3 regions of the Paenibacillus sp. FSL R5-0744 genome follow, and region 2 is predicted to be linked to each of the others. Evidence: riboswitches for the same ligand, from Rfam matches in the RefSeq annotation. Region 2 holds a riboswitch; each other region holds the start of a gene.
What was found. A riboswitch is a leader RNA that binds a small molecule or an ion and turns the genes downstream of it on or off. The one in region 2 is predicted to bind cyclic di-AMP.

Region 1 (4,190 bases), 1.2 Mb from region 2:
CGATTACGATTAAAAAGAATGGCAACAGCGATGCTCAGAGCTATGAATCCATAGTAAAGATTACAAACAAAGGGAGCCATTACATTGACGTTCCCATTAAATTCACATTCGCCGATGGCTCTGCTACAGAGCGGGTCTGGAGCGGTGAAGGAGCAGAGACTACCTTCCAATTGTTAAGCGATAAGCTTCTTCTCTCTGCTGAGGTTGATCCTGAGCATACCATTCTGTTAGAAAACAAACATCTTAATAACTTCAGACTGGCGGAAATAGAGCCCAAAACGCTCTCCCGCTGGACATTAAGTGTAACTAAACTAGTTGAAACCGTGCTCGGAACTCTTGTCTGGTGAGGTGAATGATTGTGAGAACATCGATAACCCGCGGCTGGCAAAGCATGAAGGAGCAATTTTATATTCTGATTCTGCTCTTCATCTACCGACTGCTCTGGGGCTACTTTATGTACGGCTTCATCCGGTCTGCTATCGTTCCAATTCTACTACGTTATCCAGATAAAGACGCTGGAGGCAGCGGAATGGGCAGACTACTCTATTATGTCGAAGGGCAGTTCAGCTTAAACACAGATCCTGCGATACGTACTTGGTTATGGATGTTCCTAGGGCTTGTTGTCTTACGACTGCTACTCTCCCCCTTCATAAGGGCAGGATTACTGCATGAACTCCATCAGGAGCGAAAAGGAGAGCGTGGCCTGTTCTTTTTTCCAGGTATGAAGCTTTATGGATTTCCAGTGTTTATCTTCAGTCTAATCGAATGGGTGCTGGCTCTACTTCCGTTATACTGGCTTGCTCCAAAAATGTACGGGCTATTCTTGTCCTCCTTTCTGAACTACTCTTTGTTACTTCATCTAGTTCCATACGTATTGGCATGGCTTATATACATCTTTATCGTGCGCCTGTTCCTTCTATATATGCAGTTTGGTTATACCAGCGGCACGGGGATGTTCTCCTCCTTATTCATTTGCTTGAAGTCGCTGATTCCGGCAATAGGAATTTCAATCATACTTGGTGCAGCAGGCCTGATCCTTTTGCTAGTGTGCGGACTAACGGGTATCTTCTGTCCTGGCCTACCAGCACTTCTTATTCGTCAACTTTCATCACTGCCCTCAACACTCTTCAAAATGTGGGGAATTTCAGCTCAATATCATCTATGGCAAAGTAAAGCATTTCCACAATAATTTGAAGCATTACAGAACATAATATAAGAGTCCCGGTTCCTGAATCAGGAGCTGGGACTCTTTCGCGTTATAGACAAATTATGAGGATTTGCAAAATCGTAAAGACTTTGTTACAATAAGTCCTGTTCCATTGGTAACAAGTTTGTAATCATTTGAAACGATTTCTACATAACTTCATGTATTTGTCGTAGTCATGTCGATAAGTCACTATCTGGTGCATAAAACGCCGAATTCCTTGCACCGGGAAGTGGGGGAACCATATTTTGGGTGAATTGATCTCGCTTTGCAGTGATCATAGGGGAACCTTCTACCGAATCCTTAAGCTAACCTCACAGGCATTGGAAGGGGTACAATTTTTTTGAAGAATTTAAGAAAAGCATGCGTCGCTGCGGCGCTAGGACTTGTGATGGCGTTCTCTATTGGTGGAGGAAGTGCCTTTGCAGATTCTAAGATGGACAGTGTTATTTCAAAGACAATTGGAGTTGCCTATAAAACCGGAGGCACTAGCACTGCCGGGTTTGACTGTTCTGGATTTACTACGTATGTATTCAAGAAGGTGGGTCTTTCTTTGCCCCGTACTTCAAAAGCTCAATATAATGTCGGAACTCCTGTAGCCAAAAGTAAATTACGTTCAGGTGACCTAGTTTTCTTTAACACATTGGGCAACGGCGTATCCCATGTCGGCATTTATGTTGGAAACGGAAAATTCGCACAATCATCATCTTCATATGGCGTGACCATCACTTCACTTAGCCAGTCCTACTGGGCCAATCGCTACGTTGGTGCTAAAAGAGTAATGAGTACTTCCTCATATCAAGCTATAGCCTACGATTAATACTTCCCCACAACTATAACCTCACAATTACATTATATAGACCTGGGTTTGATTATTGACTTAATCGAATCCAGGTTTTCTTTTGCCTTATTATATTCTTTACACCTCTAGAACGGACTTTAAACACTTTTATTTGATAAAAATTTCAATAAATATAAAAATTAGTTTAATATTATCGCTTACATATGCATTTTGTCTTTAAAAAAACGAATTTTTCTGCATGATTATGTTAAAAACGATTGCCAAGCGGCACTCTGTTTGTTACAATAACTGCAGTAAGATTTTAGTAACATTTTTGTAATCATTAAGTTGTTATTTACAAAGGTTTTGTCATGTATTGATTACAAGCTATTCCTAATCAACAGTATCAGCCGAGTTTCCTAACTATTAGGAAAACGGGGGAACCAACTTTGGGTGAATTGACCTCCATTTTTAGAGGGGTCATAGGGGACCTTCAACCGAACCCTTAAGCTAACCTCGTAGGCATCCGGAAGGGGTATAAACTTTTGAAGAAGAAGCTAGCAGCAGCAGTACTTAGCTTTTCCATTATTTTCACCATCGGAGCAGGAAGCGCTTTCGCGGATTCCAAAATGGATAAAGTGATCGACAAGACCATCGGAACTAAGTACGTATCCGGCGGCATCTCCACAAATGGATTTGATTGCTCCGGATTTACAATGTATGTATTTGATAAAATTGGTATAAACCTACCACACCAATCAGGTTCCCAGTATCAAATGGGTACTGCTATCTCCCAAGATGATTTAAGATCTGGAGATCTTGTATTCTTCAATACAAGTGGTAAGGGTGTCTCCCATGTCGGTATTTATGTCGGTGAAGGCAAGTTTGCACACGCATCTTCCTCACGCGGTGTAACGATTAGCTCCCTGAGTGATAGCTACTACGTGAAACGCTACATCGGTGCTAAACGAATTATGAGCACGGATGCTTATCATTCTGTTGCTTCTGAGACAGAAGATAATGATGATGTTCAATAAGTAAATCGTACATAGGCTCTTTTCCAAGATGTTGATTCTTGGGGAAGAGCTTGTTTTTTGTCTTATTTAGTATTTACCCCTCTCAGAATTTGTAAAACAATAATCCTCATAAATTTCTGAGTCGACCATGCCTCTTTTTGTATATAATTAGTTACAAGCATAAACGCCTTCGATGTCCTTATAAGGACCATAAGTATTTTAAGCTACAAATATAAGACATTTAAAGTTCCCCCGTGAAAGGAGGTCCTTGACCTTATGATAAATCCCTCTGTTACTTTTCATGTAGCGCCTATGGAGACCAGTCACGCGGAAGAGGTTTGCAACTGGGATTACACTGCCCCTTATAATATTTACGGCTGGATGCCGTGGGAGCAAATGCAGGCTCTTGGAATCGAGTTCGGTGACCCGCAGCTACGGAATGAGCAATATGTCTCCATACTAAATGGGCAAGGGATTTTGTGTGGATTCGCGCAGTTGTTTCCAATGGAAGGTGTTGTTCGCTTGGGGATTGGTATGCGCCCTGATCTATGCGGTCAAGGTCTAGGGAAAATATTCATGGATGCAATCGTGCAAGCAGCCTTAATTCGTTATCCTGAGCGTGAGATTGATCTAGAGGTATTGACCTGGAACCAGCGGGCGATCCGAACTTACCAAAAGTGTGGATTTACGATTACCGATACGTATGAGCGCCTAACCCCCACAGGAAACAAACCTTTTTATTGCATGGTCTATGATAAATAATATTAAATTCCATATTTTTCAATGATTTGATGGCATTATCGTTCATTTTTTTGTCACAAACCCTATGATAACGCTTCACCTTGAGCTATAATGTAGGGAGCAGCTTACATAGAAGGGACGAACTGGGATGCAGAAATGGATCATGAGCGGTTTGTTTTTTGCCGCCTGTGCCTTTGCGGTAGTACTTATGTTTACACTTCCAGGTAAAGAAGAGGTAGCTGAACAGAATAAACCGACGATGCCGGAAGTCCAATTGGATGCGGCAAAGGCCGAAGCAACCGTGAAAGCCAGCTGTATCACCTGTCACGGCGATCAGCTTCAAGGTGGAGTTGGACCCAGTCTTCAAAATGAAGGCGGTCAGCATGATGCTGAAGAAATCTACAGTATCGTCACTAAAGGACGCGGTCAAATGCCTTCCTTTAAAGAA
Region 2 (4,190 bases):
CGGCGCAAGGCGCTGCTTAAGCATTTCGGATCACTAAAGAAAATTAAAGAAGCCTCCATAGAGGATTTTATATCACTTTCTATTGGCGAAAAGCTGGCTAGTCAAATTCTTGAGGCGCTCAAGGATGAAGAGCCAGCGACATAGGCATTCGAAATACTGGAATGATGTATACGTTAATATAAAAAAGGTGTCACAGCAGTTTTCTGCTGTGACACCTTTTTTTATTATAGGTTATCCACCCGTTACTTCTTTAAATTACAGATGTAGGTTCAACCGGCTTAGGTTCTGATTTCTGCGGTGGATTAAACCGATAGACGATGTAGGCGACTATGAACGGCATTATAATCGCGAAGATACCAGCCCCTACATTCACGCTTTCCTTCATAAAGATCAGCGTAGCGCCCATCAGAATGCTGTCAAACACGACGTGACTGAACATGACGGCAATAAATCCGTAACGAAGGAAAATATAGCTAAAGAGCAAACCAATCACGGTCAGCTCAATAGGACGGGAACTGATGGGGTAGATCGGATACAGCGTATGGCCAAACGCCCAAACCAGCGTGGTGATCAGGCAAGCAATGAACGTGCTTCGGAATACTTTTTTCAACATAGGAATTCCGAAAAAACGATAAATGGCTTCCTCGGATAAACCAGCGAGCCATGCAACGATGGGCAGCAGCCAAGCATATCTCATGTTGTAAGGAGATTGAGTAGCGTCAGTAGTGGACCAGTTCTGCAAGGTAAGTGATAATACAATGAACATAAGGGTCTGCACCCCTAGCAGCACGAATGCCCAGACGTATCCAGCCCGGATACTATCCAGAACATATTTTCCATAGCCAGGCTCTTTAGCACGAGGCCATGGGTTCATCCCCTCTTCTTTTTTCCATAGGCCGTCCCCTCCAACTAAAGAAAAATAGAGCAGGGAGGACATTAGGAGGCTATATAAGGCATAAATGATGAACATTATGACGGAAGTTATCTGAGCCTCGAGTCCTTCGCCTGAGGATTCAGGGAGCATATTATAGGTGCTGATCATCATGATTACAAAATAAGCTGAGCTTAGGAATATTCCACGCTTAAAGGAGGTATGTTCTCTTCTAAGTATGCTGTAGATGAGTGCCAGAATTCCTAAAGCTAAAGTAGGCAAACCGTAGCCGAATAAAGTAAACTTTTCCGCGAGAGAGGTCTGGTCCTTTACATAGGAGGTATGCCAGGCTGGAGCGGTGAATCCTGCTTTAAAGCTGGATACCTGTTCGCCAGTGAAATCGAAATAATAGTGTAGTAAGGATTCGCCGATCTGAACGGAACGATCTGTATACACGAGCCCGTAGTTTCCCGTATTCGATTCAATTTGCAGCTTGGCGGCATTTACATCCCATTCCTGAAGCCAGGGACGGGCAAGATTTTCTTTTTGTGCAAGTGATAAGGTAGTACCCTTGTCCTCTTCTTTTGCACTGGTGGATACATTGTTTGGTAATCCGGTACCTGATCCTTCTGCACCTTGTGTGAAAGCGACAACTCCACCAGTATACATATTGAGGTCAACAGAGATCAGTGGCTCTTGTTCCGCTGAAGGACTAAGTGTTACACGAAAGATGTCAAAAGGATATCGTTGATCCAATTTCTTTTTTGTATAGTCCTCCAAAAGCTTCTCGCGGGACATATAACCATAAAAGGAAGAGTCCGTATCGTACAGTACATTCCACTGATCGGTTGGTGCTTTGGTGTAGTTCAGCTTTTGTTCTGCGAATGATATGGCTTTGTCGCGGGCTTCCGCCTTACTGATGACAGTAGTATCTTCCCCGGCAGGGCTATTTAGCACCGAGGGAGCAATTTGAAACATAATAAATAGAATAAGACCGATAATGCCCGAGATGATGAGCCTCTTGGAGAGGGCACGTTGCTGTAAGGGCTGGCCAACGGGATTCATGTAACGCCTCCTTGTAAACTGACAATGTTATGTTCCATTATAGTATTAGTGCCATGATAGTTACAAAAATCATCGTATATTCTTTTTATGGGTAATAGAGATATTATAGAATAGGTAACTGAATATATACCATGAATTTAAGGTGATTCTTTCTTCATTTTTCATGAAAATCGATGCAATTGCAGGGAAAACACGGAAAAGTGATGAGAAAAGGCACTCTTAGTGGTACATCCTCTCCAAACCGCATTTTTCATATGAATCACCATTAATAGTGTCTTTGTGATTTATCGAAATAACATATATAATTTGTATGCAATTGTATATAGCCGAATTTCAGGTGAAAACGGGGGAACCATAAGAAGTAATGAAAAGATGAGTATACGCCATAGGCGTTGTCTTTATTCATCAGGGGTGAATTTCGTTCTAGGAACGAATAGGGCAGCCTGCACAGTCCGAATCCGTCAGCTAACCTCGTAGGCTAATTTACTGCAGGAACCAAGGGTAGCATTGGTTTTCCAGTGCTTTTTTTGTTGGAATTCTTTAAATTTTGATAAGAGGGTGAGCGTAGTGGCTTCACAGTTTCGCAGGGTTTCTGAATCAAAGTTCCTGAAGCTCTCTCCGCCTCAGATTATGGTGCTTGGTTTTGCATCGATCATTCTGATTGGAGCCTTGCTGCTAATGCTTCCCATTTCGAGTACCAGCGGGAATGCTGTTAGTTTTATTGATGCGTTGTTTACTGCAACATCGGCCACCTGTGTGACGGGACTTGTGGTGCTGGACACCGGGACGACATTCACCATTTTTGGGAAAACCGTAATTATGGTGCTTATCCAGGTGGGCGGCTTAGGGTTTATGACAATGGCGACCTTATTTGCCATGATGATGAAACGCAAAATTTCCTTGCGGGACAGACTGATCCTTCAGGAAGCAATGAACCAAGGCTCAATGGAGGGGATTGTTCGACTGATCCGGAGAGTACTTATTTATTCCTTGGTCATCGAAGGCTGTGCAGCGGTGCTTCTGTCCTTACGCTGGGCGTTTGATATGCCACTGGGAAAGGCCATTTATTTTGGAATATTTCATGCGGTGTCTATGTTTAATAATGCTGGATTTGATATTTTCGGGGATTTCCGGAGTTTAACCGATTATGTATATGACCCGCTAGTGAACATCGTGGTGATGTTTCTGATTGTCTCTGGCGGTATTGGTTTTATTGTCATGTCGGATCTGGTGGAGTTTCGTGTCAAACGTAAATTATCTTTGCATAGCAAAGTTGTACTCTCCACCACTGCAGGGCTTATTCTTATCGGCGCTTTGGTTATTTTTATATTTGAATTTACGAATCAGCGCACACTGGGGAATTTAAATTTCGGCGGCAAAATATTATCGGCATTCTTTCAGTCGGTATCGCCCCGAACCGCTGGCGCCAATACGGTGGATATTGCCGGACTGCGGCAAGCCTCACAGTTCTTTATGGTTATTCTTATGTTTATTGGTGCATCTCCAGGATCAACAGGTGGCGGGGTCAAGACTACAACCTTTACGATTATGATTGGTGCAGTAATCGCGATGCTGCGCGGACGTGAAGATGTTGTACTGTTCCGTTACCGATTGGCGCAGGAGCGTATCTATAAAGCGTTGACGTTAACATTACTCGCTTTGCTATTGGTCCTCACGGTGTCGATGTTACTGTCCACAACAGAGGATAGTAATTTCTTAGCGATATTATTTGAGACGACCTCAGCTTTTGCCACGGTGGGACTAACCATGGGGCTGACACCTGAACTGTCTATCTTCGGCAAGATTCTGATCTGTCTGACCATGTTTGCAGGTCGGCTAGGTCCATTAACATTAGTGTATGCGCTTGGACCTAAACAGGGTAAACCATTGTATAAGCACCCAGAAGGTAAAATAATTATTGGATAGGAGTTAATCCGAAATGAAAGCACAGCAATTTGTAGTAATCGGTTTAGGCCGCTTTGGCTCAAGCCTTGCACTTGAGCTGATGGAAATGGGCTACGAGGTGCTCGGCATTGATCACCATGAGGAGCGTGTGGAGGAAATGAGCGATCACCTGACGCATGCGGTAGTGGCTGATGCTACAGATGAAGGAATTATGCGCTCGCTTGGCGTACGGAACTTTGACTGTGGGATTGTTGCGATTGGCGACAATATGGAACGAAGTATTCTGGCGGCGATTTTGTTAAAAGAGATTGGAGTCAAGCAAGTAGTAGCCAAGGCGATCTCGATCCTT
Region 3 (4,190 bases), 1.7 Mb from region 2:
TCTGTTCCATATCCGTAATTCCATTCGGGTTTAACGGCAATCCCCGCTGCAATCTAAGAACAATGTAACTGAAAGTAACCAATACGATATTTGTTAACACAAAGCTGAGCGCATACTTCTTCCAAGACATTCCGTCCCGTTTTTTCAGGCCGATCAGCTTATAAATCCCTTTTTCCATGCCTCCAAACCATCGATCCGTACGGTTCGGTTCATTAGAAAATACATAATATAAATACGTGCCCATCGGCTTAACCAGCAAGATAAGAATTACGATTACAGCAACTATTTGCAAAATGCCCATGAATGCCCCTCCTTAAAATTTCTCCGGATGAATCAATGCGTAAACCAGATATACAAACAACAGTAGGGTAACAGCGATTACTAGAATCACAACTTATCCCTCCCTGTATCCTCAACTACACCTGCGCACCAGCGCATAAATCCATAAAACAACCCGTAAATTACAGCTAACGAAGCCACCATATACAGATCCATCATATCTCCCGCACTCCTTCTTTTATCCTTGATGAGGTGATTTATCGATTAGAAAATCAGCATCACCACTATGAGAATAGATTACATAACTTGCACCAAGTCTTTTATAGACCAATCTAGGATTTATTGAGCTTGTGATTACAAAAATCGGCTGTGTCGTCCAAGTGCGGCACATCTGAATGTAGCGGCAGCATAACGTAAAGCTGCTCTCGAACAGATATACCCGTCCTACCGGGAACGGCGGGCGAAACCAAGTATTCTGATGGCGGGTATCAACTAGAACGACTTGTTCAATCCCCATCTCTTCGAGTAGGGCCTTCTCAGGCAAGTTGTTGGTCAATCCGGCCATCTTAATGCCTCTGAATTTTAGAAGCTTAATAAAATGTTCGCCTGCCTTCGTTGGCGCACATACCAGTACATATTCATTCTGATCTGTCATCTCTTATTCTCCTCAAATGCTTTGCTTGTAAGATCAGAGCTTGATCACCCTGATCTTGAAAGAAAAGCTACCGCTAATGATGAATATAACGACCTCTTCGTGAGGTTTTCCATAAATGCTTTGCTTAAAAAAGCACAGCAAAAAGCCACAAAGGATTCTCCTCTGTGGCTCGCTAGCGGTCACATTGCACTCATCCTCTCTCCATACGCTTACGAGGTTAGCTGTCGGATTCGGGCGGTGAGAGTCGCCCTACCTGTATAGATGCGAGCTCACTCGCATCTTCTACAGGATTCACCCCATAACCGGCTTCCGACTCTCACATCGTCTGCCGATTGTTGGTTCCCCCGCTTTCCTTAACGGAAATTAAGCGGATCAAATATTCGATTGTTGTTGAAACAGGAGTAATCATACCCTTATGCAGGAAGAATTGTAAAACCTGATTGATGCCAAAATAATGCAAATTAAAAACTATTTTCGTATCGGATAGCGCTTACTTGATATCCAATCTCTCTATATCTCTTGTTTACTCGAGTTTTAATCCATTAGCGAAAAGCGGGCATACCATGTGATTTTATTCACCACAAATGTAGAAATCTTAAAAAAACGCCTTTATAGGTAAGAAAACAAGAAGTCGAGATTAAGCGAGGAAGAAGCCCGATAACTCGCAATAAATACCTATTTGGTTCCCTTTTCCGTCGTAGTAGGCAGGATTTGGTTTAAATCGCGCTCAAAAGAACACTTTCTGTTTTTACAGAAACACCTTGAAAAGAGTATGATTCGGGTTGAATCTATTTCACGAAATACATTCAACGCTGAGTTCCTGTATTTGCAGGGAACGGGGGAACCATCAGGTCACATGGCCTACTTGGGGTGAATCCGAAGGAGACTGTCCAAGTCTCATATAGGTAGGGCGACTCTCACCGTCCGAATCCGACAGCTAACCTCGTAAGCGTAAAGAGAGAGACCCTTGATCCGCCACGCTTTGGCACAGGTGTGTGTATACCTGTATTCCAAAACCGCAGCAGAGGTCCTCCTCTTGCTGCGGTTTTTGCGTTACCTGAATCTATAGGGTGATAGCATGCTGGACGGGGTGAAAGGAATGAAACACTATTATTGGGGAACTCAGCAAGAGCTACTTGAGCCGATAAGTCTAAATTATGTTTGCTTTGGAGCGTTGTGGTTCGAAGAGGATCATCACAGAACTATTGTCGGCTATGCTTTTGGTCAGAAGCAGATTGAATCACTTCGCCATTTCAGCAGCCCATCTACCTGTGAATACTGTATGGACCGAACAATTATATACGAAATATATAAAAGTATCCGAGAAAAGCAACAGCTGCAGGATTGGTCAGCACACCAACGTTTTCCGTGGCTCACCGCTTTTAAGGAACCGTGGAAAGACATTGCAGTCGGTTGGTACGTAATGAGATCCCGCAACACCTTTCCCTTACATTTATCCGTTATACGCAAACAGAAATTCAGACTATGGCTAGAGCATACCGCAGTCTGTGAGAATGAAGCTGAAATGCTCGCCTGTATAGAGAAGGCTAATGACATTCACCATGTAGATCTTAAGCTTTTGGAAACCTAAGGAGGAAAAAACTGTCATGGACCAGCGAAGACTGTCTCGCATAGAAGTATTCGTCTTTGATTCACCTGAGCCTATTCATTATGGAATGGAGGCTGATCAAGGCAGCCGTTATGGCATCCTGAAACTTACCTGTAAAGGAGGTAGCAGCTGGGGGGCATGTCTTATCTCTGCCAATACCAAAACTTTCGATCTTATTAAATGGAGTTCTTTTCTCAGAATGATATACCATTGCCGGCTAGAGGAAGCGATAGATAAAGTACGTACCCATGGTTCAGAGTGGGATCAGACTCAGTTTGAGCTAGTGCAAGGTGCTTTACAGGATTTAAAAGCCAAGCTGCAGGGTAAATCCTTGGCAGGGCACATTGAGCAAGGTCGTCTGTACAGAGCTGTCGCTGGTGGGAGAGATTCCAAAGGAGGGCGGCTATATTATAAACCATCCAGTGTTGCGCTTCAAAAACATAGTTATCCAGAACCTGATACCGCCGAGCTTATCAACAAATCCATTTCTTACTTTTCTATATTATAGGTTCATCCCATAACCCATTCTGAAAGGATCGTGTTTATCATGCCTGACCCCTTACCTGCCGAATCATCCCGTAGAACTATATTTGCAGAGTGTGTTCAAAAGTGTACGAATGATATCTATATGCTCAGTTCCATGTTGTTACAACAATCAGCAGAAGCCGAGAAGGTTACTATCCGTACTTTTAAAGAGCTTCACAAAATATTCCGTCAAAAAAGCTTCGACAGCCAGCTATTCTCTATCGAAGCTTACCGTTCTTGTATCCGACAATGCGCCGATTATTACGCACGCCGGTCTCTTCTGTCTGCCAAGGCATTGCCTTGGGAGGAACAGCTTATAAAAACGATGTGGTATGGCCTAAAGCTATCTTTACCTCAAATAAGCATCATTCTGCAAAAGAGTCTTCCTGTACTAAAAGCACAGCTTAGGCGTGTGCGGGAGCAACTGACTGCTCAAGAGGATTTGCTGCCTAGTGGTAATCTATCCGTTGTCTAACTCCCTCAACTATCTTCCAAATAACTTTTACGATACGTACACAAAAAAGAAAAAAGCCACGGCATCTGCCGCGGCTTCCTTTCCCTATTATTACGCTTTGCTCTTACGCGCCTTACCGTACATCCACAATCCCGCAATCATCCCTACCATGGCAACACCAGTCAATACACCTTGAGTGAAATCCATAACAGCGGATCCATCTGAATGGAGCATTCTACTAACCGTAGCCAGAGATACCGAACTCATTAAAAGCATCATATTGTATTGTTCACTTTTAGTCATGATTACCACTCCTTAAAAGTTTATATGAAGCCACTTAGATCTTGTAAGCCTTCATCGCTTTTCTGATCTCTTTAATACTTGGACGTTTGCCGTACATCAATACGCCTGTGCGATAGATCTTGGCAGCCAACCATCCAAAGATGAACGTGGTAACAAGCAGGATGGCTAATGATACAATAACTTGCCAGATCGCTACTTCACCAACACCAATCCGGAGCAGCATGGTCAATGGAGAGGTGAAAGGCACATAACTCGCTACCTTAACCAGCAGAGTATCCGCATTAGAGATACTGAACAGTGGAACATAGAATGCTACGAAGCCTAACATCATAATCGGCATAACCGCTTGGCCAAGATCCTCTGTA

Region 1: it holds a riboswitch for cyclic di-AMP, as region 2 does, so the genes downstream of both, MKY19_RS00545 (C40 family peptidase) here and MKY19_RS25380 (TrkH family potassium uptake protein) in region 2, are expected to answer to the same signal.
Region 3: it holds a riboswitch for cyclic di-AMP, as region 2 does, so the genes downstream of both, MKY19_RS02655 (hypothetical protein) here and MKY19_RS25380 (TrkH family potassium uptake protein) in region 2, are expected to answer to the same signal.

Annotation. Positions count from the first base shown of each region.
Region 1 covers NZ_CP150228.1:112,611-116,800, reverse strand. The annotation lists gene MKY19_RS00555 (M1 family metallopeptidase) at 1-347, shown strand, start outside; gene MKY19_RS00550 (hypothetical protein) at 359-1,189, shown strand; cyclic di-AMP (ydaO/yuaA leader) riboswitch at 1,404-1,542, shown strand; gene MKY19_RS00545 (C40 family peptidase) at 1,596-2,024, shown strand; cyclic di-AMP (ydaO/yuaA leader) riboswitch at 2,384-2,525, shown strand; gene MKY19_RS00540 (C40 family peptidase) at 2,531-3,022, shown strand; gene MKY19_RS00535 (GNAT family N-acetyltransferase) at 3,278-3,763, shown strand; gene MKY19_RS00530 (cytochrome c) at 3,891-4,190, shown strand, end outside.
Region 2 covers NZ_CP150228.1:5,749,338-5,753,527, reverse strand. The annotation lists gene uvrC (excinuclease ABC subunit UvrC) at 1-144, shown strand, start outside; gene MKY19_RS25385 (CPBP family intramembrane glutamic endopeptidase) at 251-1,936, opposite strand; cyclic di-AMP (ydaO/yuaA leader) riboswitch at 2,251-2,430, shown strand; gene MKY19_RS25380 (TrkH family potassium uptake protein) at 2,567-3,862, shown strand; gene MKY19_RS25375 (TrkA family potassium uptake protein) at 3,876-4,190, shown strand, end outside.
Region 3 covers NZ_CP150228.1:585,584-589,773, reverse strand. The annotation lists gene kdpA (potassium-transporting ATPase subunit KdpA) at 1-301, opposite strand, end outside; gene MKY19_RS02660 (hypothetical protein) at 518-934, opposite strand; cyclic di-AMP (ydaO/yuaA leader) riboswitch at 1,125-1,314, opposite strand; cyclic di-AMP (ydaO/yuaA leader) riboswitch at 1,735-1,900, shown strand; gene MKY19_RS02655 (hypothetical protein) at 2,034-2,525, shown strand; gene MKY19_RS02650 (hypothetical protein) at 2,542-3,051, shown strand; gene MKY19_RS02645 (hypothetical protein) at 3,184-3,543, shown strand; gene MKY19_RS02640 (hypothetical protein) at 3,634-3,825, opposite strand; gene MKY19_RS02635 (ABC transporter permease) at 3,860-4,190, opposite strand, start outside.